2 regions of the Enterococcus salsurae genome follow, and region 1 is predicted to be linked to the other one. Evidence: riboswitches for the same ligand, from Rfam matches in the RefSeq annotation. Region 1 holds a riboswitch; the other holds the start of a gene.
What was found. Region 1 has a riboswitch for fluoride ahead of ACYVRS_RS10380 (cation:proton antiporter domain-containing protein). Riboswitches for the same ligand answer to the same signal wherever they lie in the genome.

Region 1 (16,377 bases):
CAAATATACCTGATAGAATCGTATCTTTGATTCCTTCTTCCGCAATCACAACGCTTGGGAATCCGCCATACTTTTCATACTCTTCGTAGGCTGGATCCACTTTTCTTGAATCAGGATGGATCTGTTTTACCGCTAAAAACTCTTGGAAGGACAAAGGATACATAGGGTTTTCAATATAGCGCCCACTTAAAAGCGTTGCTAATTCGCCAGAGAGCATTTTGGCATTCGAACCTGTAATCACAATGTCACTATTAAAACTCACTCGAACGCCATTGATAACCCGTTGCCAGCCATCGACTACTTGGACTTCGTCTAGCAACAAATAGACTTTTTTCCCATCTTTAGGCAACAGTTCCTGGAACTTTTCCCGCAGCTTCTCCTCTGTCGTAATGGTTTGGTAGTCAAAACTCTCAAAGTTCATGTAAATGATATGATCATCCGGAATGTCCTCTTGCTTTAAATATTCTTTGAATAAAAGTAGTAGAACAGACTTCCCCGAGCGTCTGACACCTGTAATCACCTTAATAAAGTCAGTGTCTTTAAAGTCAATGAGCCGTTGAAGATATGTAGGCCTTTCAAACATCCATTTCCACCTCGTTTCTAAACATCATTTTATATTAAATTTTATCATTATTTGAAGTTAACTTCAAATTTATGTCGTAATTACGTTTTAATGAAGTTTAGTTAGCATTTCTTTCCTCTTTTGGTTCAGATTTTCACGTTTCTAACGAAAGAGTCAATCAAAAAAGCGCCCATTGGTGCTGTGATCAATATGGCGAGTACGGACACGGTGAGTATCATTTCTCCAGCTGGCAAGCCTAATGACAGCGGAACTGAACCAACAGCTGCTTGTACAGTTGCTTTTGGTAAATATGCAATCATACAAAACGATTTTTCTTTTAATGTTAATCTTGTTTTGGACAGAGAAAGAAAGACACCACTCATGCGTATTGCTGCTAAAACTAGAATCAGAAGTATCGGCATAAAGCCTGCAGCTATGGCATAGTCTATATTCACACTAGCGCCCACTAACACAAAAAGAAATATTTCTCCAATGTTCCATAAATAATTGAATTTTTGGGCTAGCCTTTGTGCGACTATTTTGTTTTTATTTAAAATAATGACATTGATTCCTAGTACACTAAGCATTCCTGAAAAAGCCACGAGACCTGCTAACCTAGATTCTACAGCCATAAATAGCAGCGAAATTGATAGAAGAAGCAGTACTTTCATCGAGTCGAAGATGCGATATCTTTTAAATAACCATACGAGCAAGTTTCCAACGACCAGACAGGCAAGTGTGCCTAAAATCATTGAAACTGGAATATCAATCAACTGCAAAAATGCGCTATCAGCACTTTGATGCAACCCTAACAATGATGAGAAAAGAACGAGAACAATAACATCTTCAACTGAAGCACCTGCTAGAATAATTTGCGGCACACTATGCTCTTTCCCATAGCCTTTCCCAATACATTGAACCATACGCGGCACAATCACTGCAGGTGAAACTGCTGCGATAATACTCCCCAGTATAGCTGACTCCAGAAGTGACAAACCAATCAAAAGAGGCGCAAATAGCATTGTGCCAATGATTTCAATCATTGCCGGCACAAAACACATGCGTATTGCCGGACCTCCGACATGTTTAAAATCAGAAATATTCATGGCTAATCCTGCCTTGGATAAAATAATGATCAAAGCAATCGTTCTTATTTCTGATGACCTATTTAATAAGTCGTCCGATAATACATCCAATGTGAATGGACCCAAAAATATACCTATACCTAAAAATCCTATCAATGGCGGAATATTTACTTTTTTACATAAGTGCCTGACCACCAAACCTACAAGTGTGACGAATACTATACTACCTATCATCATTTCCTCCTAAAAAAAATGACTTCTACAAGCTTAAAAAAAGCCTGTAGAAGTCATTAGCAATCATTTGCGGTTCCAGCATCACTGAGGGAGACATTCATTCCCATATTTATGTTATATTATGATATATATTTTATTGTTGGTCAATACAAAATACAAGTGAACCGATCGATTATTCTCATCTCTATGTTCTATGCTTATATTAACTATTTAACGGAATTCCTGACTACAATCTCATGCTTCACAACTTTTGATGCCACATTTCCAACATTTTCTATGAGTTGAATCAACATATCGATTGCCTCGCTTCCCATCTCATGGAAAGGTTGAGATATTGTAGTTAAAGCAGGTGTGCTCATTCTTGCAGTTAATGAATTATCGTATCCTATGACAGATAAGCCACTTGGAATATTGATCCCTGCCTCAGAACAAGCAGACATCACTCCTAATGCTGTTTCATCGCTGGCACAAACGATGCCATCATAGTTAAGCTCCCCCTGAATAATTTCCTCCATATTTTCCTTTCCAGAATCAAAACCATAATCTCCAACATAAATATCTTTATTTGAAAAAATCAATTGATGACTGGCTAATGCATTTTTAAACCCTACTATTCTCGCTTTACCTGCAATACGATCTGCTGGGTTTACACCAATCAAGGCCAATTTTTTACATCCTCTTTTGATCAAATAAGATGTCGCATCAGCAATCGCCTCTTCATCATTGACTTTAATAAAGGGAATATCACCTTTTACTGTATCTGCAGAAAGCAACACACATGGGATGTTGTTATTTTTGATTAAATTGATCTCATCGTCTGATAAATCCACCGAGAAAATGATAAAGCCATCGACATTTCGCTCCTTCATTAGAGTGATGCTTTCCCTCATTCTTGATCCATCAATACCTGCGTGTGTCAAGATCACGTTATAACCTTTCTTATATGCCTCATCTTCAATTCCACTAATTATATCTCCGTAAAAACTAGTCGCATATTGTGGCATAATAATTCCTAATAAATCTGTTTTTTTGCTTACCAATGATACTGCAGATTTATTTTGACTATAGCCCAATTCATGCGCAATCGTTAATATTTTTTGTTTGGTTTCTTCACTATATCCACCAAGATCATTAATCACTCGGGATACAGTAGCTATAGAGACATTCCCTCTCTTAGCAATGTCTTTAATTGTATATTGCATATAAACCTCCCGGGTAAACGCTTACGTTCGTAACTATAGTATTACACAAATTTATTAGAAATGCGAGAGATTTTTCGTCAAAAAAGAACCTCACTACTTCATTTTTAGACAAATGAAAACAGTGGGATTCCTTTATGCTGATCATCTTCAAAAGTGGTAAAAACTTGTTGCTGGAGTCATTCATGTTCTTTCATTTCTTTAGATGACTAAAATAAATCATATCCCAATATTCTAAAGACGGAGCTGACACCCGTACATAACTCCCTTTTTCATCAGAACCATATTCCAAAGATAATTCCTTAGAAACAGAATCATATGCAGGGTCTGGCGAAGTTACCCAAGCACTTTCAAATGAGTCATCAGTATAATATTTAACCACCACATTTTCGATCCTAGTAGGCGTTTCTTTTTTTCCTTCATTGGCACGCCAGTCATTGTCTGATACACCAAGCAAATTTATTATTTGAATGGTATCAAATCCATTTCCTGACTTACTATATGTCCATATTGTATTAGGATCACCATTCTCTGAATGATTATGATGAACAATTTCAATCAGTTTATCATTATCTTCTAATCCATCCCGCAAAAGATTTTGATAAGCAACAATAAAATTTTGCAGCGCTTTTTGACGTACTTTGTGTTCATCTGACATATATAAATTATGCTTGGGAAAATATTCATTCGATAGCATTTCGTCGCCATCACCTAATTCAATACGTGAACCTCCTGCAGCATATACTGCCGCATCTGTTAATAAAACTGCAGACATATTAAAAGGTTCACTCACCACACTCTCAGCATAATCGTATTCCATATATGCTGGAATGATCAGAGATTTCCCATCACTTTGGTCTCGAGAATTATCGATGACGTTCTTTAGACTTTGATAAGTATTGTACTGCTCTCCATCACTTGTTGTATCCCAAGGCCAGATTTCTGCATATAGGACATCCACAGCAGAGGCATTTACCTGTTCGATACCTTGAGCACCTACAGGATTAAATGATAGATAATAGCTATCAAGCTTCTCTTTGGCAATATCCAAGAATTCTTTATACCCATCCTTCACATAAATACCTTGTGTCTCATCACCAATCATATCATGAGTCCACATTTTTCCCCATTCACCCACTGTATCTCCATGCCAACCATCAAATCCCATCACTTGTAGAGCTTCTAAATTTTTTTGAATAATATAGTTTTGCCATTCTGGATTTTGAATATCAAAGAAAAAGAGATTGGATTGACCTGTAGGACTTGCACCCATTGAGAATGTAAATCGATCACCTTTATTTTTACCAGCTTCATGATCTTCTGCATACCACAGCCCCCACTCTTCTTTGATACCATATTGAGCATAATTATTTGTCGCAGCATAAATCATATTATAGGACATATTTGTCATCCCTCTTGCTTTTGCTTCAGCTATGTAGCTTTTGATGGTCTCTCCACTAATCTTGCGACCAGCCCAATCTTGCCACTCCATTGTTCCATCTTCAGGAATTAATTGATGATGCAGGTATTTCCAATCATAGTATTCAATCCCATTTAATTGCCAGTCGTTCATTTGCTCAATCACTGCTTCAGTGTCTATATCCTTATCGAAATTTGTCAAAAAGCCATATCTAGGAAACTTCGTCCATGTACTTGACACATCTGCTGCTGTATTCATGTGTCGAATAGCGTGACCCTCTGAATCGAGTATGTCCAATTCAAATAAATAGCCTTTAAAGTCTTCGTTTGGTGCAGTCCATTCAATTTCCTCTTGAATGCTCCCTTCTGATGTCGTTTCCCAAACGCCTTCAATCGTATCGATTGTTTCGTTCAAGTATTTCACGTTGACAAGATACTTGCCTTTAGATGGTTCTAGAGAATTTGAACTTGTCGATAACGTCAAGATGATGGTTTCCCCGGGATCATACATAGATTTATCTACTGAAAACTTTAATGTTGCATCATATTGAATGCCCACCATCTCCTCTTGCAATTTTTTGTTCATATAAGCACTACCAAAAATAAAAACGAAAAGAAAGGCAATGATAATAATCGAAACAGTCCAGCTTTTTTGTGTATCTTTTTTTGTTGCAAGAACTTTTCTATTATTTTTTTCTCTTATTTTCGTCATATTTACTCCTTTTCTAAATATTTCAGTCACTAAGTAAATCAGCTTATTTCTAAGACAACAGCTTCATAGGGGTCCAAATAGAGCATACCTTTTGTATATTCTTTCTTCGTATAATTCTGAATCAAAACTGATTTTGGCTCTTCCTTTAGATCAAAAGTAGTTGTCTTTTCTTGAAAATTAGTAATGATCAACCATTTTTGCTCATCTAGCACACGGCAATAAGCAAAAATATTTTCGTCTTCGGTATCAACCAAATTATAAGTTCCCCAAACTACAATTGGATGTTCATGTCGCAATTGGATTAATTTTTTATATGTGTAGAAAAGGGAATCTTTTTCCTCAAGAGCTTTCTCCACATTGATTTCAGGATAATTAGGATTTATATGTAGCCAAGGTTTATTCGAGGTAAATCCTGCATTTTTTGAATCATTCCACTGCATCGGTGTCCTTGCGTTATCTCTCCCTTTTGCATTGATCGAGTCCAAAATATCCTCTTTTGCATAGCCCTGCGACAAGCGGACATTGTACATATTGATACTCTCAATGTCATCGACTTCTTCAATGGTTTCAACCGGATAATTGATCATACCGATTTCTTCTCCCTGATAAATATACGGGGTTCCCTTTAATAAATGCAGCAAAATTGCAAACATTTTTCCACTTTGGACGCGAAACTCTTTATCATTCCCCCAGCGAGAAATGATTCTTGGTAAATCATGGTTATTCCAAAATAAACTATTCCATCCCTCGGAAGCCAGCTCTGTTTGCCACTTGGAAAAAACGTCCTTTAGTGCTGGAATAGACAGGTCGATTAAATCCCACTTTTCTTTTCCTGGTTGCTGATCAAGACCGGAATGCTCAAATTGGAAAACCATTGACAGTTCATTACGATTGGGTTTGGAATATAATTTAGCAATTTCTGGTGTTGCTCCCCAAGTCTCTCCAACCGTCATAAGGTCTTTGTTGCCAAATGTAGCTCGATTCATTTCTTGCAAGTATTCATGCAGTTTAGGCCCATTCCCTGTTATCTTTTTGAATGGTTGTTTACCAACTAAATCAATAACGTCCATTCGGAATCCGCCAATCCCTTTTTCAATCCAAAAATTCATCATGTCATAAACAGACTGTCTTACTTCTTGATTCTCCCAGTTTAAATCCGGCTGTTTTTTACTGAATAAGTGTAAATAATACTGTCCCGTTAATTCACTATATTCCCAAGCTGGACCAGAAAATGTTGAACCTAAATCATTGGGCGGATTCCCTTGTGAATCAGGATCTGACCAAATGTAAAAATCTCTATATTGATTGTCTCTTGACTGTCTCGCCTCAACAAACCAGGGATGTTCATCACTGGTATGATTAACAACCAAGTCCATAACGATTCGGATATTCCGCTTCATAGCTTCTGCAATCAGAATTTCCATGTCTTCCATTGTTCCGAATTCGTCCATTATCTCTTGATAATCTGAAATGTCATAACCATTATCATCATTTGGCGATTTATAGACAGGACTTAACCATATCGCATCAATGCCTAAATACGCCAAGTAATCCAATCGTTGGATAATCCCTTTTAAATCACCTATGCCATCCCCGTTACTATCTTGAAAACTACGAGGATACACCTGATATACGACTGCTTTTTGCCACCATGAACTCATATTGAATCTCCTTTTACATTTCATACTTTTTAAATACACTTAACATTAAAAATGATTTTAAGAATACAAGAAAACTACACCCAATAAAAATGCTCAGATACAACACAAAAACAAATGCAATTGGGGAGGTCACTATCAAAAATAGCAAGAACAATGTGATAACTGATAACAAAAAGCTCACCCGCATATTTGCTAAGACAAGCCTCATAGAGTTCATGAAAACAAGCTTAGCCGAATCTTTAAAGCGTGCAATATAACCATACGTATATTGACTACTTAACACAAGGACAAGACCCACGATAGATACCCCAAGCAAGCCAATGAGATTTTGCTGATCCAAATGAATCATATAATTCAAATCGACAACCACAACGAAAAAAACAATAGATTGCATGATGCTAAAACCAATAGCTTGTTTGAAATTTCGTTTATATGCCAAAATAAAGTTTTCAATAACACGTGTATCATTGTTTTCATGCAACTTAAAGCAAACGGCATAAGCTGCGCTGGTTGCAACACCAATTGTTACAATTGGGATACTCCCTATTAAAATACATAAATTGAGAACGAACAGACTCCACAACTTCATCAAAAGGTTATAGACGGGTCCATCTATTCGAAAAAAAGAATTCATAGGTTTACTTCCCTTCTTCTTAGGTTCTTATCGAATCCATTGACTTGTTTTTCAATTATCTCATGATTAGAATTATTCTTTTACAGCCCCAACAACAATTCCCTGTACAAAATATTTCTGTAAAAAAGGATAAATCACCAACAAGGGGACAATCGCTACAATGATTTTCGCTGCATTCAGATTACGATCTGAAACAGCTAATAAACTTTGTAATTGTTCTGATGTCATGCCGCTTGCATTTTGCAAAGTTTCTGCAATATTGACAGACAGAGATTGAATGTACGTCATTAATGGGTAATTTTCAATTTTTGTCATATAAATCAAACCACCAAAGAAATCATTCCAGCTCCCGACAATACTAAATAATGATACAGTTGCCAAAGAAGGTAAAGATATGGGAATGTATATCTTACGCAGAACATCAAATGCATTTGCTCCGTCTAATAATGCAGACTCTTCCAAAGATTTAGGTACCCCTCGAAAAAAATTCATGACTAAAATGACACTGCCAATAGGCACAGCACCCGGTAATATTAACGCCCAGATACTATTGATCATTCCCAGATTACGTACAATCAAGTAGGTCGGTATCATCCCGCCATTAAAGAGCATCGCAAAAACCATAAATCCCATAAAGAAACGTCTAGTCCGAAACACTTTTTTTGATTTTGATAATGGGTAAGCTAAGGTGACGATCATCACTAAATTAAGGACCAAAGCAACAAATACACGAAAAACAGAGATCCCAAACGAACGCCAAAACTGTGTATCGTTAATGATTCTTTCATATGCTGCCCACGTGAGATCTACTGGCCAAAGTCCTACTTTATTCCCTGCAGCTGCTTGGGAGGAACTTAGGGACAGCGCCAGAACGTTTAATAAAGGGACCAAACAAGATAGTGTTAATAAAATAACGATTAAATAAATCACAAATTGTCGAATACCGAATTTCTCTCTCATCTTTTTCTCCTCTCTATGAATTAAAACATAACCCGATTTGTGGCTTTTTCAGCTGTTTTATTCGAGACATAAATCAAAATCAAACCGATAATCGACCGGACAAGTCCTACTGCAGCCCCTAAACTATAATCACGTCCGATTAACCCAATTCTATAAATGTAAGTATCCAAAACATCTCCACTAGCATAGACTGGTGGTGAATATAAGTTGTAAACTTGATCAAATCCGGCACTTAAGATACCTGGTAAAGCCAAGATGGTCATCAAAATAATAAAAGACATCATGCCTGGAATCGTCACATGTTTTACACGTTGCAACCAACTAGCGCCATCCATTGTTGCAGCCTCATATAACCCTGGATCAATCGATGTGATTGCCGCTAAGAAAATAATAGAGTTATAACCAAATCCTTTCCATACATCTGTCCAAATCAACAAATGTGGAAACACAGCATTGCTGCCCAAAAAGTTAATTCGGTCCAAGCCTAAGCTTTGTAACACTTGATTCACAGTACCATCTAAATTAAATAGATTGAGAATAACTGATGCCAAGATGACCCATGATAAGAAGTGTGGCAAATAAACGATTGTTTGCATGGTTTTCTTCATCCATTTGACGCGAATCTCATTCAATAAAATGGCAAAGATAATCGGAATAATGGTGTTCAACACAATTTTCCCTACTGCGATAAAAACCGTATTGTAGGTTACTTGCCAGATATCAGGCAAATTAAAAATATAGATAAAATTATCTAGTCCAACAAAATCCGAACCCAAAAAGCCACGCGCTGGAACAAAATCTTGAAATGCCATAATTAAACCAAACATTGGCGCATACGAGAAGATTAGTAGAAAAATCATTCCCGGCGCAATCATTGCTAGAAATAACCACTGATCTTTAGAAAACCACTTCTTTTTTGTTGCAAGCTTTTCCATAAACTTTCTCCTTATTTGATAATTGATAATATAGTAGAGCATTTGCAGCAATGAACAAATGCTCTACCCAAAATTTAGAAATGACCTTTATTCATCCGCGAGCTTTTGCATTTCTTCTAAAATCGCTTGTCCACCCTGACTATTCCAAGTCTTCACATATGAATCAAAATTATCCAAAGATTCTTCCCCTGTCACAAATTTGATAAACGTCTCTTCTTCTAATTTTGAAATTTGGGCACCATTCCGCTCACTTGCTTTAATGGTTTCAAATGTCGTAAATGGCGTGATTTCATTATAGATATTCTCTTCCCGTACACCGTTCATCACATTAGTTACAGCCAATAATCTCGACGCATAGACCGCCCAATCTGTTGGATCTGCAGTGCTCGGATCATCAAGATAGGTTTTAATTTTTTGTGCATTGTTTTTTACTGTGAAACTTGAAATATCATCAATATCTATCTCACCTTCAGCCGCTTGAGAAGCTTCCACTGCATCAGATATTTCACTTAAGTTTTCGAACATTTCAATATTCATTGGACGTACTGATCCGTCTACAGATTTTTGCGCATAGGCATATATTTCAGGATACTCTGTTTCCATATCGGTTGAGTTTGGTACTTCATCAAACAATAAATTGATTATTTTTATGGCTAATTCTGGGTTTGCAAAATTTTTATTAACAACTACATAGCCGCCTACACCTGGTTTGCTCACACCATTTACTTGACCATCACTACTCTCAATTGCATAAGGCGTGAATGCTGCATCAGGGTTTGCAGTTTTTGCTTGAACCAAAGCCCAATCAGATAAGTGCCAAGGGCCAGGTATAATACCAAGTTCTCCATTAATCATCATCGCATTGATGTCGTCGTATGTTCGCGTACCAAATTGATCATCTAAAATTCCATCGTCAAATAGTTGTTTTACGTAGCTCAATCCTTCTTTGGTTTTGGCAGTATTTGACCCGTAAACCAACTGACCATCTTCCCCAACTAAATAATTTTTAGGAAATGAATCAAAGGCATTGAATATCGCAGTTGCTGTATACCCAGATCCTCCATGACTATCGGAAGTTAGCCAATTGGCAAATGCGAGACCTTGTGTTTTCCCTGTTCCTCCTGCATCTTTGTCTTTGAAGGTTTTGGCCGTTGATTCTAGCTCTTCCAAAGTAATGGCATGATTGCCATCTTCGTCCAATTGGACATCCAAGTCATCTAACCAATCTTGTCTAATCCAAACCAAATTAGGACCAAAATCATTCGCAGTGCCTGGTAGTCCCATAATTCGATCGCCTATTTTAGCAGAATCAATTTGGACATTGTCAAAAGAATTGTATATATTTTTGATATTATCACTAGCGTATTCTTCATAAACATCTGTTAAATCAGCAATCAAATCATTGTCAGCCAATTCCTCCATCTCATCTCTGCTGACAACCATTACATCTGGTAGATCGCCTGAAGCAATGGCAAGCGACACTTGTCTGGTATAATCATCACCATTTGCCCCAAATGCACTCTCAATACTCACACCTAGCTCTTCTTTTATCAGTCTTCTATAAGCATTATCTGCATAAGAGTCTCCATCAGGGAGTTTGGAGTTTGGCTGCGTCTGTTGACCCACTGTCATGACAATATTTCCATCGGTATCTGTTTTTGCTTCTTTGTCTTGTTCGCCACTGCATGCTGCAAGTAAGACAACACTACTCAATACAACTGAACCGGTCAAAATTTTATGCATCTTTTTCATTCGTAATACTCCTTTTATTTGGTTTACGTAATCGTTTACGTAAATAACTAAAAAAAATGAGAAAATACTACTAACAAAACAACGTAAACGTTTACTCTATAATAGTATCATTGTCTATACGAACTTGTCAATAACGCTTTCATTTTTTTGTTTATTACAGATATATATCTATATCGGTATCACTAGTTAAAAATATAGTGATTTAGAGACTCCATCATCTCCTGTCAAGGGCAGTTTAAAATTGTGGGTTTGGGGGTGCGGATGTTTTTCTGGACCATTTTTAAAAATACATCTTTGTTTCTTCCGATATTGAAGAGGACTTAGTCCTCCTAAAGTTAACTTGATCCGTTTATGATTATACCAGTGGATATAGTTATCCAATTGGTTTATAAACTGATTGATTGTTGTGTTTTTCCAGTCACGTTGATAAAACACCTCGTTTTTTAATCGTCCAAAGAAACCTTCATACACTAAGTTATCTGGTGAGCACCCCTTTTTAGACATGGAGCGAGTCAAGTTTGCTTTGTTCATTCGCTCGATCCAATCTGGCCATCGATAATGAGCCCCACGTTCAGAATGAATGATTGGACGCTCTTGACCTTGAAGGGTAGAGCTCAGCTCGTCCACAATATAGCATAGCACTCACTAATTCTGCGTCAGGATTTGTTTCAATGGTCCAACTAATAAAAGCTCCATCGTAGCAATCGACAAGCGGGAACAAATAGATTTTCCCTTCAGGAATTTTAAACTCAGTAATATCTATTAACTATTTTTCATTTGGTTTTTTTGCTTTGAAGTTACGATTCAATAGATTTGGTTGTACAGGAGAAATCTTCTGAGCATACGAATGGTTCGTGCGTAATATTGGCCATATTCAAAATAATAATCCACGGCTATTCGTTTTTGTTCTTCAGAATACTTTGATTTTTCCGGTGATTATGATGAAGCTTCCCAGATAACAAATATTCATTATACCATTGACGTAGTGCACCAACGGACGGATAGCTTAATTTCCAAATGGTAGCAGCATAAGAACAATGATATTTTATATTTTCAATCTTAAAAAAAGTATCTTATCTTTATTTCCCCTATACATTTTCGTTTTCCTCTGAAAGGTTTTCATTACTTAGATCATTTTTACCATGACAATCTAACTATCCATTTCTCAATGGTGTTACTTTTGATGTTGCTTTCCTCAAGTCCTAACAAAAAAAGCCAGAAACGCCTTCAAATAGGCATTTCTAGCTTAATCAATTCCATTACCCCACAGACCCTTCCATATAAAAGAATGGGTTTTGTTAATCGTGATTAAGTGCAATTAACACTGGTGTAACAGGTTTTAACTGATATTTTAACATCATTAGGAAATTATAAATGTAAGTACATACACTTACAAACGCACTTACAATTTTATCCACCAACGCCAATTAGAATAGATATCAAAAATCCGATATCACAGCTTCGATATTAAATACATACTAATATTTGGCAAACATGTAAAAGTTATGTTTAATATACCATAACCGGCATAGTAGTCAAAGCCTTGCAACGAGCGCTTAATAAAAATAAGCTACCTTGGTAAACAAATAGCCCTTACTCGCTTGAGTAGGGGGCTTTTTTACGTGGGAAATACTACCTTAAAAAAATATTGATTAGAGTGTCAAAAATTGATATGATATATTGAGTATTCCAACAAAATTTATAAAGGATCCTTCTAATGAGCAAATTTAATATTGATGAAATATCAGTTAGTAATACTAAAATTATTTTAACTCTTGTTACTAGCGTAGCTTTAGTTATAAATGCTTTTACTTCAAATAATTTGTATTCTCTTTTTTTTACAGCGGTTTCGCATTGTACTTCCAACGCACTTGCTTTTTATGTTGTTGATCCGAAAAGTGATTCAGGTAATAACCGTAAAGCAAGAATAATTAACATATATATAATTACAGGAGCTATCCTTCTAGTCTTGCTATTTATTCACTCTAACTTTAAAAATGAAATTGCTAAGAATATCTTGTTTTGGATATTCAAGTTATTGGTTATGGGCGTTTCTTTTGTTGCTCCAAGCTATGCAATTAAAGACGATGATGATTTAGAAAGTTCTGAGATAAAGAAAACAAAACACAGAGTACAAAAAATTAAAGAAACAAACGCAAAGGAAAAAAAGTTTGCTAATAGAAATAAAAATGTTAAAATGAATCAAGATACAAAAGAGTTTATTGAAAGCACTGATAATAAGGATACAAGAGAAGGGAGAAGACGTTAATGGAACTGGTTCTAATAACTGCCACCTCTTTACTTGCCTATTTTGTAGTTCTGAGTAGGAAAACTTTTATGCAATTTAAAAAAAATAATATCAAGTCAAATTTTTTTGTTTCTGCTATTTTGACAATATTTATATTTACAGTACATGTACAAATAGCCTGGGAAAAAAAATCGGATTTTAAATTTGTCAAGTTCGTTTTCAAACAATTCTTCCTTAGGTTTGATATAGGTTTAATTGTACTCGTTGAATTAGTAAAAGAAGACTTTGTAGTTAATCGAGTAAGCGAAGATAAAGAGGCTCGTGGACTATTTAGCTGGATTAAAAATTTCTCTATGCGGAATCAATATACTGACATGATTGAGGCATGTTTAGCGTAAAGACCCTAGCGAAAGCTAAGGTCTTTTTTTATTATTTCCATTCACCTGTTCTCAAGTCTAATAATTCTTCCAATTTAAGAACAGATTTAAAGTTTTCATTGTATTCATTATTTCTTGTCTGCTCGTCGAGCTTAAAAGATAAATTGTAATAATCACCATTTTTCTTTTTTGGTATCAAATTATTTTCTATCAAGAAATTGATTATTTTTTTATGCTGATTATAATCATCGATTTCGAGAAAGAAGCATGCAACTCCATTACCATCTTTACGTGGCATACTACTTAATTTAGCAGTCCTAACAATTCTTTCGACAACACTTCTTTCGCAATATGACCTTATCGTCTCTCGCTCATCAAAAAATTTAAAGAAAATCATCCATTTTCCTGTTTTTAATTTATCCATTTTTTCTCCGGAAGTGAAATATTCCCAATTAGCTAAAACTACGTTCTCAATTTCCATGTATTTAACTCCTTATCAGTATTTCAGCCGACCACCGACTGATAAGAAGAGTATAATATTTTATACACACGAACAGAAAGAGAACAAAGAAACCCCTTACTCTTGCGAGTAGGGGGTGTTTCTTTATAACTATAGTCACTCATAACTACAAATTAGCATATTATTTGCTTTTAAAGTTATACGCGTTTGAATTTTGACGATTAGTCAGCGATTGAGCAGCCAGCATATTTGTAAGTGTTCCAGTATTGATGGTACTTCTAACAGTACTAAAAGTTTTTGGACTTGATTTGACATTCACTTTTTTATAAAGAGATAGTATTTCTTCTGTCGATATTAATTTAGTCATGCGGATTCATCCTTCCTTTATTAATTATAACAAATATTAGAGAGATCTTGAAACAAATGACTTACTAGCAGATTCGATTATTTTATCAACATCACCATTCTGTAGCAAAATAATTGTAGCATGGTGTACGGATAATATTCTATCTTGAAGGTCGTTGTCATCTTCCATTTGGACAATTTTTAAACCGATATTTTTACATGTGTCTATATCAAAGTGTCTATCATGCGTTTTCGAGTTTTTGTGCTCATTTAAAAATCTAACAATTGATTCAACTTTTTCAGTATCTTCTCCTAAAAACATATTTGACTGCAGCCACTCTTTTACTAAAACATTGGATAGTTCAATAGCATCAATTGCTGACTTCATGAAAGCAGCAGGATATTGTTGCAACTTTATTGCCCAATATTGTGCACTAGATGGATTAGTTTGCAGATCTTCCTTAGCTTCTTCGAACTCTGATTGAATATTGTAAGCTGGAATACCTTGAAATTGTGGATCAATAGGGCCTAAACTTGATTGATACCCCATAATAATTTCTTTAGAAGCGCAAGCAATCATTGTACCAGCAGACATTGCCATATGAGGAACAATAACACGAATGTCATTTTTAAATAAGAAACGCAAATACTTAACAATTGATTCAGCTGCAGAAGGACTTCCACCGGGAGTATGTAAAATTAAATCTAAGCCTTTACGTCTGTCCATTCCATGTACAGCGTTCATAAAACCTTCCATATCCCCATCTTTTATTGAAAGGTTATTACCTTGCTCTCGCTCGTTAAAAGCTGAATAGTAAGAAATAACATTTCTTCCAGTATACTCTTCAAGCGATTTTATATATTTTCTTCTTATCCCATCAAAATCGGGCGAGTTTGTATTTGGATCAATTGTTGTTAATAGTTCATTTAATAAGTGTTCCCAACTTCCCATCCTAAGTACACCTCTCTTTATTATTATTATTATTATTATATATTGCTAATATGTTATAAAACAATAAGAACTTTTGTTCTTTAAAATACAAAAGAAACCCTAGCGAAAGCTAAGGTCTTTTTATTTGCCAAACATTAATCTCTTACTTTTGCGAGTAGAAGGCTTTTTTGTGAAAAAAATATTTTTTACTAGATTTTCCGGCATTTCACTTGCACAAAGTAAGTAACTACTATAATATTTAATATGCAACATGAACAAAAAAGAAGAATGCTAGGATAAGATGAATTTTTGGGGAAGCCATCTTATCATATCTAGCACTCTTCTTTTTTATTTTAGCACTCTTCTTTTTTAATAGATATTATTTTTTGAAATTATTTATCAATAGGAGTAATATTCTAATTAAGCAAGAATTACCTTTTTATTCCTAAACCACTTTAACGCCACTTCCTTTTGGGAGTGGTTATTTTATTTGTCCATCAGGACTATATTCCAATTCCGGATCATACTTCCTCAGCACTCCCGTCTGCGATCTAAAGTGGTCACTCGCCATCCTTTAGCATAGACACTGCAACGATTAAATGGTCTAACTTTTTCCGCTACACCGGTATACTAAAGTAACGCTCCCCTATGCTGTCCATCTATTTTCAAAATTAGTAGTATGAATGTCTATATTTACAACAAAGAATTTCGCTAATAGATTTTGCCTTCAAAAGATATTGATTGCTGGTCTTCACAACTTTTATTTTCTTAACTTCTAAAGAATCCTAAAGTCTACAAATATTTGAATAAACTAAAAAATGCAACTGATCAAGAGTTAAGACAGGAATTTCCATTTGACGGTT
Region 2 (16,377 bases), on a different contig from region 1:
ATGATGCAGAAGGCGTTAAATTAGAATCAGAGCACAAACCTGCTTTTAGTCAAGAAAATGATTGGATATTGACTGAGATCAAAGATACACCAAGTCGGCCAAAGCCTGAAAAAGAAATGATCGAGCGCAAAGTGCCTTCAAGCCAACGCAACCGCGGGCATAATGTCCAGCAAAAAGAAGAACTTGCACAACATCGGGCCAACTTGCCTCGGTATGAAAAACGGCCAGTCAAAGAGCAGCAGCCAACAGGGAAAACCAATTTTTTTGGCAGTCAAACCAAGCGCTCTTCTTATCAAGTGACCAGTAAAGAAGCCAAGGCTGAACCTATGACGACACCGAAAAAGGAGTATAGCGGCCGCTCTTATTTCGTGCCGAAATATATCCCGGCCTCGATCATCCCGGATGAACCAAAGCCTGAAGTGTCTCAAAATGATTTGTTGGATTCGATGGCAAAGCCGCAAGAAAGCTATTTATTGTTTGATCAAGAACCGGCAGCGTATCAAGTCAAAGAAGCCAATGATCCAACTGTTAAGAAGTTCAACCGTCCACAGGGTGTGGGGATGACCCGCAGCCAATATCGCGCTGTGAGCAAGAAAACCGGTGAAAAAAAAGGCTTGCTTGATCGCACGCTGCAAGGCATGATCGAAGACGACAAAATGGATGACGAAAAAAATGGGTATTTTCGTCCCTGATCACAAAATAGATCCGCCTCACATCTTGTGAGATGGGTCTTTTTTTTCTACTGCTCCCTCAATGGAAAAACCTCCGATTTCTGCTCAATCATTTCAACTTTTGTCGTGCATTTGATATGCTTACTATAGGAGGGATTTCCATGCAAATTGATCTGCAAATGTTGGCAATGATTTTCTTTATCAATCTTGCCTATGTCACATTAAATACACTACGTTTTTTACTAACGATGAAAGGCTACCGCGTGATTGCACCGTTGGTGAGTATGATCGAGATCATCATTTATATTTTGGGCTTGTCGCTGGTCCTTGACCGCTTAGACAATCCTTTGAATCTGTTGTTTTATGCATTGGGCTATGCAGCAGGTGTCAGTATCGGCATCAAGATCGAAGACAAACTGGCTTTAGGGTACACCATGGTGACGGTGATTCTGCCAAGCAATACCGATGAAGAAAAAAGTTTGCCTAAAATCCTTAGACAAGAGGGATATGGCGTCACGCAAAGTTATGGAGAAGGGTTGGAAGGGCCGCGTTTGATATTGGAGATTTTATCACAAAGAAAAAGTGAAAAAAAATTATATCAAACGATCAAATCAGTAGAAGAACGAGCCTTTATCATCAGTTATGAGCCAAAATATATTTCCGGCGGATTTTGGACAAAAAAAATCAGTCGTCGGGAACAAAAAATCCATCAAAAGAACCAACAGTAAACAAAGAAAAGATGTTCAAATACATGTCACAGCAGTATAATAAGAAAGGTTTTTTATTTGTGAGAGGATGCGTGAGATATGGAAAAACAAGCCAATGGAATGATGGCAGTCTTCGCTGCCCTAGTGTCGAACATTTTGGTGGCTATCAGTAAATTTGTCGGCTATGCCTTGAGTGGCAGTGCAGCCATGTTGAATGAGAGCATCCATAGTGTGGTGGATTGCAGCAATCAGATTTTTTTGTTGATCGGGGACAAACGATCAACGAAAGGACAAAGCGAGCTGCATCAGTTTGGTGAAGGCAGAGCCAAATATTTTTTTAGTACGATCGTTGCCATGATGCTCTTCTTTGGCGGGGGCGCATTAGGTGTCATGGAAGCAGTGGAAAAATTGCTGCATCCTGCCCATGAAGTTGGCAATACTTGGCTGGTTATCGCCATTTTGTTGTTTGGGATGGCCGTTGAAGGCAGTTCCCTATGGATTGCGATCAAAGAGATCCGAGAATTGAATGTTGAGAAGCAACCCATCTATCGCTTTTTAAAAGAAAGCCGTCATAGCGAAATCTTGATCATTTTTACTGAAGATTTTTGCGCGATATTGGGATTGATGATTGCTTTGGTAGGTACCTTGTTGACTATGGTCACCGGTAATGCCTTTTTTGATGCCTTTAGCGGCTTGTTGATTGGGTTGTTGTTGATGGTTGCCGCTATCTTTTTGGCACGGGAGTTTTATAGCCTATTGATTGGGGAAAGTGTGACCAAACGCGATCTGGCTGTCATCAAAAAAGCGTTTGAGCGTTCGGATGTTGATCGCTTGATCGATGTCAAAACCGTTCATTTGGGACCAGCAGAAATCTTGATTGCTGCCAAAGTCGATATATCAGCCAAGCAAGAAGAGATCGGTTATGAGATCATCAATGAAATCGAAGCGGAGATCCGCCATCAAATGGCGGACAAAAAAGTGTATATTTATATTGAAACCGATGAGTATGATCCGCATTATATGGAGAAACGCCGCCAACTTGTTCGTCCAAAAGAATGATTTAGCTAGAATACTGCCCTTTTATTTGATACAATAGACAAGGATTATCACAGAGTGAAGGAGAAATCAATTTATGATCAATGCAAGTGATTTAAAAGCAGGGATGACATTTGTTCAAGACGGCAAATTAATCAAAGTATTAGATGCAAGTCACCACAAACCAGGTAAGGGCAATACAGTGATGCGGATGAAACTAAGAGATGTACGCTCAGGCTCAACCTATGACACCACATTTCGCCCAGAAGAAAAATTTGAAAAAGCCCATATCGATACAAATGCTGTTCAATATTTGTACACAATGGATGATACTGCTTTCTTTATGGATCTAGAAACGTATGAACAATATGAGATCCCTGTTGAAGTCGTAGAAGAAGAAATGAAATACATCCTGGAAAACATGGAAGTAAAAATCCAATTCTTCGGCACTGAGGTCATTGGTGTGCAATTACCAACAACTGTTATCTTGAAAGTTGTTGAAACACAACCATCGATCAAAGGCGCAACTGTTACAGGTTCTGGGAAACCAGCAACGATGGAAACTGGTTTGGTTGTCAATGTACCTGACTTCGTTGAAGAAGGCGAATTGCTTGAAATCAACACGGCAGAAGGTACGTATATCAAACGTGCAAAATAATCATGAATCAAAAAAGCGATGAAAAAACAGTAGCCGTTTTTTCATCGCTTTTTTTTGGTTGTCGATCAAAGCGGCCGTAGATACCGCAGATCCTGATTTTTCTGCAACCCGTAGATACTATTCGAGCCGCTAGAGAAATAAGCCACGGAACAAACGACCGCAAAATAAGGCACCGCTTGAAAACCAAATACTTCACCGCCAATAAAAATTGGTGCGAGTACAGTATTGGTGGCACTGCCAAAGACACTGGCATAGCCAAGTGCCGCAACAAGTTCTACAGGCAAGCCAATAAGGGGCGCCACAACCACACCAAGTGTTGTACCAATGGCAAATAGAGGCGTCACTTCTCCACCTAGAAAACCAATACTGATCGTAAAAACGGTCAACAACGTTTTCAACAGCCAATCATAACTATAGATCTGCTGATCAGCAAAAGCCGCAGCGATCAAATTGGTTCCCAGTCCAGCATATCTGCCTTGATAAAAGAGCACCAAACAGACTGCCAAAAGAACACTACCAAAGAAAATGCGGCGTAAAGCATTGGGCATTTTTTCTCGGATCCTTTTTTTAAAATGGGCCAACAAGAAAGCAAAGGCCGCACCCGCTAAGCCAAAAATCAACCCTAAAAGCAGTAATTTGACAAAGACAGCAAAGGTGAAATCAAAGGTACCTGAAAGAGGCACGCTGAACTTTTCTAAGCCTGCCCACTGCGATACGCCACTCGCTGTAAAAGCGGCCACCAATGCCGGCAGGAGGGCATGGTGGAACAGTTTGCCCACCACCAAGACTTCTAAGGCAAAAAAGGTCGCAGCTAGCGGCGTTTCGAATAAACCAGCAAAGCCGGCAGCCATCCCGATGATGATCCATGTTTGGCTGTACTTTTCCAGGTTGAGCCAGGCACCAAAACGATTGGCGATCGTCGCGCCTAATTGAACAGCTACACCTTCACGTCCGACACTGCCGCCAAATAAGTGCGTGATCCAAGTACCAATCATTACGAAGGGAATCATTCTTAATGGAATAGTCGACGCTTGTTGCTGTCCGACCAGAAAAACCAAGTTCATGCCTTGCGTACTTGTTCGGCCATATTTTTGAAAAAAATAAACAAACAACAGTCCTGCAAAAGGCAAAAAAGGAACCAAATATAAAAAGTGAGCCATCCTAAAGGAAGTCAACAGCAGCAAAACCTCTCCAAATCCGGCGTCCAGCAAACCCACAACCACGCCTATACATATACTGATCAAACTTAAAAGCAAAAATTCCCTATAGTTTATCCATTGTTTTTCCATGTCACATCAAACCCTCCATGCACGTTTTTCAATTTGCCATTCACGGTCTCTACATAAAAATAATGACTTCTACACACTCAAATAAGTGGTAGAAGTCATTAGCAAGTTTGCGGTTTCAGTTAAGACCGAGGAAGACATTCATTTCCTTTTTCGCTGTTTATTATCTATCAAAAGCGCAGGAATGTCAATGGATGAACACAGGAGATGTATGCGTGAGATTCGAGGTTATGTTTTTTGTTTACATATGGTAAAATTAATTTATTAAGTGGATAGAAAGAAGGAAACGCAAAATGATTGGTATGATCAGTGCGGAGTTGTGGCAACAAAGTGAATACTTTTACTATACGGTTGTTCCGGTGATGCTCGTCATTGGCTTAGTGGCCATTTTAGGCTTGATGATTTTCTTATTGTATCAGGAAAACCGCCATCCCAAAGCAATTGCTGTTTTCATTGGTTTAGTCCTGATGTGCGGCATTGGCTTTTTGGTAGGGGATCATGTATTTCATGACTTCAAAGAACTGAATGGACAGGTCACGCCCAGTATCCGAGATCGTGAAAAGCGCTTTGTCGGTTATAAATATTATGATCGTGATACTATGGCAGTCTATCAACGAATCCAAGTCAAAGAAACCATCGATTCATTTGGCATCTATCAATCAGAGCCAGTCACGCAGTCGATCACTTATTTGGGATCAGCCCATGATTCTGTCTATTTCAAAGTTGGAGAGCAAGTCTATTATGCACGGATGGCGCCGACATTTGTTGCAGAGGACACCGCAGCATTAAAAGGAATTCAATATCATTTGACAGATTCTTCGTATGAAAAAATCGGTTTTTTAACAGAAACCAATAATTATCTTGAAACGATCGAGATTCCGGAAAGTCAGGCAGCACTGACCTTTGAATCAATTGATTCGGTGATACCGCAAGAATTTGGCAAAAGCCAGTCAGCCTGGGCTTTACCAACAGATAAATCATAAAAAGCAGAGAAAACAAGGCCGTTTTCTCTGCTTTTTTGCGCATTCACTTCATGAGCTCATATATTTGTTTTGACAGCTTTGAGATGGTTTCGTAAGAAGTATTGCGCGTCATAATAGATAGCACATAGGGCTGATCTGTATAGACAATCGCGATATCATGGGCGACGCTAGTCAAATCACCTATTTTATGTGCGACTTTGACTGGCAGGTACTTAGGGATACGCTGGTTGTCATATACGGTATTTGACAAATCATTGATCAATTGGCCCCCTTGATTATAGACGGCTTGCATCAGTAGAGCATTTTCTTTCGCGTTGATCTTGAATGGCCCTGTCCAAGTCCTGCCGATGATTCGGCTGATCTCATTTTTCATTTTGCTATCATATTGATTGGCACCATAATAGCCTAAGAAATTGGCCCCTTGATTGTCGGAATATTTTGCTGTCATGGTTTGGATTTGCTTCAAACTAAACTGCTGGCCGAATCTTTTGCCTTGTAAAATCCCTGCACCGCCCCGCATATACGAATAGGGCATTCGATTGATCGCATCTGTGTAGGTGTATTTTTTGTTGGCGTCTAATTTTTTCTCTAGAATCATCTTTTGCGTATAGTATAAAGCCGGCAGCTTTCCAGTGGAGGCGGGATGAACGTTCATTGTACTATTGCGGCTGGCTGTTTCTCCATCGACTAAGCTCATCACGTAAACACTCATTTTATCATTCGCAGAGGTGTTTAGCAGGTTCTGGACTTTTTTCAGTTTCTCTTTTTGCGAAGCAGCATGTTTGACGCCATTTTGATTGATATAGCCGACCCATTTCCCTTTAGCGGTGTACAAAGACAGATATGTGCTGCCATTGAAGTGCTGATATTTGCCGCGGGCTGTCAGCAACTGATTATAGTAGTGTTGTCCACTCTCTTTTTTCTGCCAAGCAAAATTTTGCCAAAGGTCATAATTTTTGGTGATAGTGATCGTTTGACCGTACGTTTGATAGCTGCCTTGTTTGCCATTGGCAACAGAAACGGCAGATTGATTCAAATATCCTAGCCAACGATCATGATTATCATAAAGGGACAGATAGGTACTTCCGTTAAAATGCTGATATCGCCCTTTGGCGTATAAAGTCTGACCGATTAAATTTTTGGATTTATTTTTAGACTTCCACGAAAAGTTTTGCCAGAGATCATAATTCTTACTAGTAATGGTCACGTATTTCTGGTAAGTTTGGTAATTTCCTTGCGGTGCGTCCACTTGTTTGGTCCCTGATTGAGGCAAGTAACCAATCCAGTTGTTTTTGCTGTCATACAACGAGAGGTAGATCGTACCGTTGAAATGCGTATATTTGCCTTTGGCCAAATACGTTTTGCCAAGCAATGTTTTGGTCGTACTTTTTTTAGTCCAATTAAAATTTTGGAAGAGGATGAGGTCATCTTGGGTGATCGTGATATAGCGGCCAACAGGCTGATAATTGCCCTGAGGACCTTTGGCGTGTAGAAATTGATTTTCTTGTACATAGCCGATGATCTGTTCTTTTTGATTGGATACAGCTAGATAAGTTGTGCCATCGAAGTGGCGATACCAAGTTACAGCGTGCAGTGTTTTTTCTTGGTATGCCGATACATCCTCTTGTTGAGATAAAGCCAAATCTTGATAGAGGACGCTATTTGCTGAAAGGTGCCCAAATTGCTCTGTTACCAAGGCGGCTCCTAATGGCTGCTCGGAGAAAGTAATCGCACCTTCGGGAAGATAACCAATGAATGTTCCCTGATTGGACCATAATCCATAGACGGTTTGATCATCGATTTCACCGGTGGTCTGAACTTTGTAAGTCTGTTGGTATAAAGCAGATAAATCTTTGCGGATCACATTCTCTGCTGCATCGTATAAAACGCCCTCTTTGACGACGACTGTTGCATACGGCAATCCATCATAGTCTGAGTGGACGGTGCCTTTTGTAGAAGCAGACGGTTCTAAGCGCTCAACAACCTCGCTTGTGGCTGCTTCTTCACTAGGCGCGGACGTGCGTGTTTCTGAACTACTGCCCTCGCTGATTTGACTGGAACTACTGGTTTCAGTCAAATCACTGCTAACACGCGTTGACTCCATTTCAGCAAAGGACGAAGAGATGGAGTCTTTTGTACGATCATTCATGGTGTTTTCTTGCTGCACCGCCTGAACGGTGGTGATTCCAGTGCTCAGCAGCAAAAGACCAGTCAACCAAAGATTTAAACAAACTTGTTTCATTTTTATCAACCCCTTTTTGGTCTAGCTAGGATGACACGTGCAGTAAAACATTTTGTGCTTGATGTTGGGTGAGATACTGTTCCTTGTCTTTTCTGCGTAATTTTTTGAAGGCTGCTTCGGCTTTAGTGGCTTCGCTTCTGCTAGAGAATGCTTCTGCGTGGATCATTTGTGATGGACGCCGGCTGGCAGGTCGGGTGTATTTGGCACCGATGCCTTGATTGTGTTCCTTTTCTCGCCGAATCAAGTCGGTGGTGTAACCGCCATAGAAAGTCTGGTCACGACAGGACAAAACATAGAAGTAATGATGATCAGCTGCCATAAAGCATGCCCCGCACTTCTGTTAAATACTGGCCATTTTCATCATAAGTGAGTAAAGGCGGATCGATTTTGAAGCCATCAGCCTTGCCATCTTTAATCCCTTCGATCAATAAGATATTGGCTTCTTTGCCGGCCTTCGGATAAACGAATCGGACCCGTTTAGGCGCGATCCGATGGCGCCGCATACAATCAAGAATGTCCAAAAAGCGATCAGGACGATGCACGAGCGCAAAACGACCGTTCATTTTTAAGGCTTTGCTTGCCATCATAACAACTTCCTCCAGGTCCGTAGTGATCTCGTGTCTGGCAATCGCTAAATAGGGATTCGGATTCTTGACAGCGGTTGGCAGATTTTTAAAATAAGGTGGATTGCATACCAGCAGATCAACAGAATCTGGTTTGATTTTTGTAAACATTTGTTTTAGATCGATCGGATAAACCGTGATTTGATCCTCGAGCTGATTTAAGGCAATACTCCGTTGTGCCATATCTGCTAAACGGGCTTGTAATTCGATTTGAATGATGTGGGCTTTTGTTTTGCGACTCAAAAACAAACCGACTGCGCCATTGCCTGCACACAAATCAACGATCAAGCCGCGTTTAGGAATGGTAGGGAAATTTGCCAGTAAGACTGCATCTAAAGAAAAAGAAAACACATCGCGGCTTTGAATGATTTGAATATCATCCGCATATAATTGATCAATTCGTTCGTTGGGTTGTAACATCACAAGACTCCTGTTCTACACTTGATTCCAAAGAAAGGCCCGCCTGCAATGCACCCTGCAGCAGAGCCAACTTTCATTCCTATTATAGCAAATTCAGATAATGGATACTAGAAGCCAGGTCTTTCTTGCGACGCCAGCCATCAAGCGGGAGCCGTTCCAGAATAAAGGAAAAAATACTTGTCATTTGGGCTTTTTTTTAGGATACTGATAAGAGGAAGAAAGAAAGGACAATGAATATGTTTTTTAGATTTATGCGTGGTGTCGTTCGGGTCGTATTGTTTCTGATCAATGGCAACGCCCGCTATCAAAATAAAGAAGTATTGCCTCAAGATGAAAATTATATCTTAGTTGCACCACACCGCACCTGGTGGGATCCATTGTATCTGGCGGTAGCAGCCAGTCCCAAAAAGTTCAGCTTTATGGCCAAAGAAGAATTGTTCAAGAACCCAATATTACGGTTTATCTTGACCCATGCCAATGCCTTTCCAGTCAAAAGAGATAAACCAGGACCAAGTGCAGTCAAAACGCCAGTCAAAATACTGAAAGATACCGATCTAAGCTTGATCATGTTTCCCAGTGGTACGCGACATGCGACCGCATTAAAAGGCGGAATGTCTTTGATTGCCAAAATGGCCAAAGTCCGGATCGTGCCTTCTGTATATCAAGGACCGTTGACATTGAAAGATTTATTCAAACGTAAGCGTGTGACTGTCCGGTTCGGCGAACCAATCGATGTCAGTGATATCAAGAAGATGGATAAAGAAGGGTTAGCCGAAGTTGAACGGCGGATCCAGCTTGCCTTTGATCAATTGGATCAAGCCATCGACCCAACGTTTGTTTATGAAATCGATGAAGCCAAAAGAGAAGATTGATCACAAAAAGACCATTCCGCGGAATGGTCTTTTTTTACGTACTGTTTTGCTGCCTGACGCAAAGTCGATTTGGTTAACCCATTTCTTCTGCGGGCAACTGTTCTTTTTCCAGCTCATTTTTGTCGTAGATTTTCACAAACGGATAATAAATCAGTACTGACAACACGATCAGCAAGACATTCAAGACGATCGCCCGCCAATCGCCGCCGGTAGCTAAGAAGGCGCCAATCGGACCAGGCAGTGTCCAAGGGGCATTGACAGTTACTTTATTGACCAACCCAATCGATGTTGCTATCCAAGCTATGACCCCGTTTACCAAAGGTGCGATGATGAATGGTGGTATCAAAATCGGGTTCAAGACAATCGGCGTACCAAAAATCAAGGGTTCATTGATGTTGAAAATGGCTGGCAATAAAGCGGTTTTCCCAAGTTTAGACCCAAACTCTGATTTTGTGCGGAAAGCCAGCAAAATAGCCAAGCCAATCGTGGAACCAGCACCGCCGATCCAAATAAACCATTGGTAAAAAGGTTCAGCAGCAATATTAGGAATGAGATCCCCAGAGGCCATCGCTGTTGTATTTCCTTCCAAAAGCTGCAACCAAAGGGGTCTTGCCAAAGAACCAACGATCGAGGCACCATGGATCCCAAAGGACCAGAAAAAGGTTGTCAAGAAAGTGATCAATAGCACACTAGGCAGACTATCAGCTGCGCTCACCAATGGATCCACAACTTTTGCTACGATCGTATGCCAATCAAATCCAATGTAATAGGTGATCGCACCCATCCCCAAAATAATCACCAACGTTGGCGTCAATGCTTCAAAAGAACGCGCCACAGCTGGCGGTACTTGCGCGGGCATCGTGATTTTGAACTTTGAACGATCGGTGATACGATAAATCTCAACCGCCAAAATCGATGTAATGATCGCAACGAACATACCGGCACTGCCTAGGTTTGCCATTGGCAGCACAAAGCCAACAGTTCCAGTTGCATCTAACGCTTCTGCAGGAATATTCACTGGTGTAAATGTCAACAAAAAGGCAGTTGTGGCTAAAATACCGCCTGATAAACCATCAAGTTTGTAAGAACGGGACAAACTAAACCCTATCCCGAAGGCAGCGTACAAACTCATAATGTACATCGTCATGCGATAAGGCAATAAAATCGTTGTGGCATTACTGGAAAGAAATTGATAGATCCCCCAATCTTGCGGCAATGGCGGGAAAGCCAATATCATGAAAAATGAGCTGACGATAATCAATGGCAATGTTGATACGATCCCATCTCGGACGGCCCGCAAATGACGCTGATTGCCAAGAAATTCCATTGGCCCAGCCAAATGTTGTTCAATAAACTGGGTAAATTTGTCTAACATATAGTCTACCTCCTAATTATTCTTTATCTAAGATTGTTGTGTCCAAGGATTGGGAATGATCTTGCCTAAAATCACACCCTGTGCAGCACCGGTAGCAGCTGGTGCGTTATTGATATGACCTTGCAATGTTTCATGACCTAAAATAGCAAAGGCCACGGCTTCTTTGCCATCATTGGAACCACCGATAGCGTCCTGGTTCAGCAAGGGCACACCATCAGGCAAATAATGACCGATCATGCGGCATAAGGTCTGGTTATGGGCACCGCCGCCGGATAGGATTACCTCGATATCTGTCGAACCAAGAGTGGGAAAGACAAATTTTTGGTAACTATCCGCAATGGTGAAAGCAGTAAAATCAGTGACGGTCGCAATCAGATCTTCCGCGGGTTCACCAGCATATTGTGCCAATAACCCTCGTGTGAATTGTTGACCAAATTCTTCTCGACCAGTACTTTTGGGCGGGGAAAGGGTCAAAAATGGATGATTTCTCAATGCTTGTTGGAGCTTAGGAATAATCTTTCCCTTTGCAGCAGTCTGGCCAAATGGATCAAAGGGCTGATCAAACAGATCGCGCATCATTTGATCAATGATCATATTGCCAGGACCAGTATCGAATGCTAGTAAATCATGGATCGTACCGCCTTTGGGTAAAACAGTCACATTGCCGATCCCGCCAATATTTTGCAAGAGGCGATGTTTTGTATTGGATTGAAACAATACGTATTCGGTAAATGGCACCAATGGCGCTCCTTGACCGCCTGCAGCCATATCCATGACTCTAAAATCTGCCACGACAGTCGTTTTGAGTCCGTAAGCAATAATCGAGGGTTCGCCAATTTGCAAGGTACTGTTGGTCAATGGATCATCTGAGGGCGCATGCCAAATCGTTTGTCCATGACTCGCCACATAATCAATGGTATCTAGTGAAACATTGGCTTGTGCACAAAGTTTGCGGCAAGCATCTAAGAAGGCATGCCCCAATTGGACATTTAGTTGACAAATCAATGGCACATTCGATTTTATTGGGTCACAAGCCAACTGGATCTGCTCTTTTAACCCAGAGTCGATAGGGACTGTCACAAAATCGATCAAGGAAACAGCAGTCGTTAAACCGCTACCATTTATCTCGATAAGAGCCGCATCAATACCATCCAGACTCGTACCAGACATCAATCCGATTCCACGCATAAGGATTCTCCTTTCTTAAAATAGATGTTGAAATCATGAAATGAATTCGATTTCACACTTATTGTAATAGATGTGTAATTATATTTCAAGTTAATAATTTTGTTTTGAAAAATAATTTCATCATCGTGATGTGAGAAGAATGACGTGAAAGCAGAAAATAAATGAGAAGGGAAATCAAGAATTTTCAGCATGTCTCATATATAAGAAGGGCACAAAGTGGTATAATGGTGGGAAGGATATTTTTAAAAAGGTGTGATTGCATGCGAATATTACATACAGCCGATTGGCATATCGGAAAAAAAATACATGGGTACGATTTGATTGAGGACCAAAGCCAGATCATTGATCAAATCATCGATATCGCCCTTGCACAAGAGGTAGAAGCTGTCGTGATTGCTGGCGATCTGTATGATCGGTCGGTACCAGCGGTGGAAGCAGTCAAATTATTGAACGAAAAAATTGCAACCATCAATTTGACTCACCAGTTGCCTCTGCTTGTGATCTCTGGCAACCACGATAGTCCCATTCGTTTGGAAACTGGCAAACAATGGTTTACAGGCACACAATTTCATATGGCCACCTCGATCGAGGACAGCTTGAAGCCGGTGACGATTGCAGATAGCCAATTCTTTTTGTTGCCGTATTTTGAGCCAATCGAAGCCCGTTTATTTTTTGATGAACCGATCACGACGATTGCCCAGGGCGTTGTCCGGGTCATCGATGAAATGAAGGCCCATGCTGACCCCTCCAAAAAACAGATATTGGTGACCCATTTCTTTGCAGCGGGTTCAAGTCAAACCGATTCTGAGACGAAAATCCAAGTAGGCGGCTTGGATAGTGTGCCATTAGATGCCTTTGACCGATTTGATCGGGTGTTACTGGGTCACTTACACAGTAAGCATGCCCTGAACCATCCTAGGATCAAATATAGCGGCTCACCGCTGAAATATTCTCTTTCAGAATGGCAAGAGCAAAAAGGGGTCTATATCATCGACACGCACGCCGATACCTGTGCATTTATGCCCTTGCACCCTGCAAGAGATATCCATTCAATCGAAGCCACGTTTGCTGAATTGACAGATCCGGCTTTTTACATGCCATTAGATCGTCAGGCTTTTTGGCACTTTACATTGACAGATCGTACGATCATCCCCAATATGATGAACCAGTTGCGGAAAATCTATCCTACGATTTTAGCCGTTGAACGGCTGGAAGGGCCGGTCAAAGAGAAAAAAGAACGTATACAGATAGAAACAAATGATCCTCAAACTTTGATCAATACCTTCTTTCATGAAATGACCGGCGATTCATTGATGGAAAGCCAACAACAGTGGATCGAACAAGGGTTGTCAGAAGTATTGACTACAGAAAAGAGGGTGGACCATTGAAACCAAAGAAATTGATCATGAAAAATTTTGGTCCCTTTATCGAAGAAACGTTAGATTTTGACCAAGTCGCCACCACTGGGCTTTTTTTGATCAGCGGCAAGACAGGTGCTGGCAAAACCACGATCTTCGATGGGATGACCTTTGCGCTCTTTGGCGAGACCTCAGGCAATTTGCGGGCCGGCAAAGAAATGCGGTCAATGTTTGCCTCACCTAGCGAGGAAACAAGTGTTTCCTTTACTTTCGCCCATCAATCCTTATTCTATGAGATTCTCCGTCGGCCCGAACAGATTTTGTCAAAAAAACGCGGAGATGGTGTCACCAACCAAGCGGCAAAAGTCCAACTGACGATTTTTGATGCTGCGGGCAAAGAATTGAAGCAACTCAGCAAGCGAAACGAAGTGGATCAGTTCATCAAAGAATTGCTGCAACTAGATGCCAAACAATTTTTCCAAATCATGATGCTGCCGCAAGGTGAATTTCGCAACTTTTTGATCGCGACCAGCAATGATAAGGAAAAAGTGTTGCGAAATCTTTTTGGAACGCAGCTCTATCAAGGATTTAATGAATGGCTGAAAGAGCAGCAAAAAGCGCAAAACAAGACGCTGGAACAACAGCAGCAACTCGCTGAACAATTACTCAGTCGGTTTGATTGGCAACAGGAGCAGCCAGTCTTCTCAACTGCAGAAGCACTAGAAGCATGGACTGCAGATCTGGAGCAGCAAACAGCCGCTATTGCCACCATGCAAACGCAAAAATCAGAAATCGATCAAGCCTATCAGAAGACACAAACACTTTTTTATCAAGCCAAAGAGCGTGAAAACCTCAGACAAGAGCAGCAAGTTCTGTTAGAACAACAAGTCGCTTTAGAAGCATCTGTCCCGATGATCAATCAAAAGAAACACCAACTGGAAGCACTTAGCTGGGCAGCAGAGAAGCAGCCAATCTGGCAACGGCGGATGGAAAAAGATGCAGCCTATCGCCATGCGCAAAACCAAGTAGCAGCAGCGCAAGACCAATTGCGCTCGATCCAATTGCAACAACAGGATTGGCAGGCGCAACGACCAATCATCGAACAACGAAAAGAAGCCCTTGAACAAGCAACAATGAAGCAACGAATGTTCGACAGCTTGCTGCCCATTGCCCAACAAGCCCACAAGCAACAACAAGCGTTGTCTGACTTGCGGCAAGAAGCCCAGCGGCAACAAACCAAGCGGCAAGCATTTGAACGAGAAGAAAGTCAGTTTGCCGCCCAACAAGCGCAATGGTCTGCCGAGATCGAGGCCGCAGGCGATCATCAAACTGTCAAGATCCAGCTGTTGGAATGCAAAAATCTGCTGGAAAAATGGCTAGATATCAAAGAACAATATGCAAAAGCCACTGCGGATCATCAACAACGCACGGTGCAAGAACAAGCGTTGATCAACAAGCAAACCCATTTAGACAAGCAAGAAACGACGCTGACGGTGACATTGAAGACCGAGACCAGTCAAAATGCCAAAATGCAGATTGCGCGCTTGCAGCTTTTGCTGGAACCAGATGAACCATGCCCAGTCTGCGGGGCTACGGATCACCCAAATTTGCAGGCCCATGCGTCTTATACCATCGAAGACATCATGGAAAGCGAACAAAGACTCCTGCGAACACAGAAGGAATTGACGACCGCCAAAGAACAGTTGTCGGCCAATCATACATTGTTGCAGCAGTGTCAGCAGCAACTCGCTGAGACACACACATTGATCGAAGAAAGACAACAGGCCAAAGAAAAGGCATGGCAGGCACTCTTTGCTGCATTACAGGTGCTGGAGGATGGGCAGGCCAAGATCACTGAAGCAACAGCGGCTGACTATCTCAAACAACGGATGATCGTACTTGATCAGCAGACGGCAGCTGTCCAAAAAGCGCAGCAGCAATTACAAACACTCGCCCAGCAACAAAAAACGATCAGCAACGAAAAACAGGCGTTGATCGAAGCGGAAGCAGCAGTCACCACAAAGCAGCAATTGGCTGAAGGACGGATGGCTGCGCTAATGGAACAATTGTCTGGTTATTCGATTCAAGAGATTGAAACCCAGCGCCTCGAATTAAAGAAATTGATTCAGCAGCAAACCAACGAAATAGACAGCGATGCCGCACAAGGGGCTGAGTTGGAGAAAAATACAGTCATTTTGTCTGAGAAAGTGGACAATTTGCAGACATTTTCTCAAGAGAAACAGCAAGAATGGCAACAAGCCAATAAGGATATCGATGGATTTCTTCAGGAAGCCGGATACACAGAAGCACAGTTCGAAGCGTTGCTTTCACGTCTTTCTGAAAAAGAGGCACTTTCAATGGAGGTCAAGCAGTATCAACAAGATCTATATGCCACCCAGCAACGGTTGGCGACCCTTGAACAGCGCTTAGCGGATGCTGAACCGGTTGATAGCGAGGCCTTATCTGAGCAATGTCAACAACTAGAAGCCACCCGAGAGCAGATGCAGGAGCAAATCATCCAAAAACAAGAAAAAAGGCGCAACAACCAGTTGATTTACCAAGAATTGCATATGATTTATGCACAAAATGTGCAGGCAATGGATCAGTTGAGTCAATTGCAGCAATTGGCAGAAACGATCAATGGTGAAAATAGCAAAAAAACCAGTCTGGAACGATACGTGCTGCAACGTTATCTGGAAGAAATACTCGTCGTTGCCAATGCGCGGCTTGCGCGTTTGACCAGAGGGCGCTATCAATTTGAATTGGCTGACAAGGTAGGGAGTTATCGCAGTTCAACAGGATTGGAAATCGACATCTATGACGACAATGCCGGACAAGTTCGGCGGGCACATACCCTTTCAGGCGGCGAAAGCTTTATTGCTGCATTGGCGTTAGCCATCTCATTAGCGGACGTCATTCAGGCAAAAGCTGGCGGTATCGAGATCGAAGCCCTATTTAT

Region 2: it holds a riboswitch for fluoride, as region 1 does, so the genes downstream of both, ACYVRS_RS08865 (chloride channel protein) here and ACYVRS_RS10380 (cation:proton antiporter domain-containing protein) in region 1, are expected to answer to the same signal.

What each region holds. Positions count from the first base shown of each region.
Region 1 covers NZ_BAAHWY010000004.1:50,266-66,642, forward strand. The annotation lists gene ACYVRS_RS10375 (ATP-binding protein) at 1-583, opposite strand, end outside; gene ACYVRS_RS10380 (cation:proton antiporter domain-containing protein) at 709-1,881, opposite strand; fluoride riboswitch at 1,922-1,995, opposite strand; gene ACYVRS_RS10385 (LacI family DNA-binding transcriptional regulator) at 2,088-3,083, opposite strand; gene ACYVRS_RS10390 (glycoside hydrolase family 66 protein) at 3,274-5,211, opposite strand; gene ACYVRS_RS10395 (glycoside hydrolase family 13 protein) at 5,250-6,872, opposite strand; gene ACYVRS_RS10400 (DUF624 domain-containing protein) at 6,886-7,506, opposite strand; gene ACYVRS_RS10405 (carbohydrate ABC transporter permease) at 7,579-8,466, opposite strand; gene ACYVRS_RS10410 (ABC transporter permease) at 8,487-9,401, opposite strand; gene ACYVRS_RS10415 (type 2 periplasmic-binding domain-containing protein) at 9,489-11,153, opposite strand; partial or broken gene ACYVRS_RS10420 (IS3 family transposase) at 11,439-12,000, opposite strand; gene ACYVRS_RS10425 (hypothetical protein) at 12,871-13,422, shown strand; gene ACYVRS_RS10430 (hypothetical protein) at 13,422-13,799, shown strand; gene ACYVRS_RS10435 (hypothetical protein) at 13,831-14,259, opposite strand; gene ACYVRS_RS10440 (hypothetical protein) at 14,420-14,605, opposite strand; gene ACYVRS_RS10445 (SDH family Clp fold serine proteinase) at 14,642-15,535, opposite strand.
Region 2 covers NZ_BAAHWY010000003.1:138,820-155,196, forward strand. The annotation lists gene ACYVRS_RS08845 (hypothetical protein) at 1-692, shown strand, start outside; gene ACYVRS_RS08850 (DUF2179 domain-containing protein) at 833-1,399, shown strand; gene ACYVRS_RS08855 (cation diffusion facilitator family transporter) at 1,478-2,437, shown strand; gene efp (elongation factor P) at 2,511-3,071, shown strand; gene ACYVRS_RS08865 (chloride channel protein) at 3,137-4,360, opposite strand; fluoride riboswitch at 4,443-4,515, opposite strand; gene ACYVRS_RS08870 (hypothetical protein) at 4,651-5,340, shown strand; gene ACYVRS_RS08875 (serine hydrolase) at 5,384-7,582, opposite strand; gene ACYVRS_RS08880 (GIY-YIG nuclease family protein) at 7,608-7,901, opposite strand; gene ACYVRS_RS08885 (tRNA1(Val) (adenine(37)-N6)-methyltransferase) at 7,891-8,625, opposite strand; gene ACYVRS_RS08890 (lysophospholipid acyltransferase family protein) at 8,862-9,497, shown strand; gene ACYVRS_RS08895 (PTS sugar transporter subunit IIC) at 9,571-10,872, opposite strand; gene anmK (anhydro-N-acetylmuramic acid kinase AnmK) at 10,900-12,060, opposite strand; gene ACYVRS_RS08905 (exonuclease SbcCD subunit D) at 12,321-13,448, shown strand; partial or broken gene ACYVRS_RS08910 (AAA family ATPase) at 13,445-15,019, shown strand; partial or broken gene ACYVRS_RS08915 (SbcC/MukB-like Walker B domain-containing protein) at 16,121-16,377, shown strand, end outside.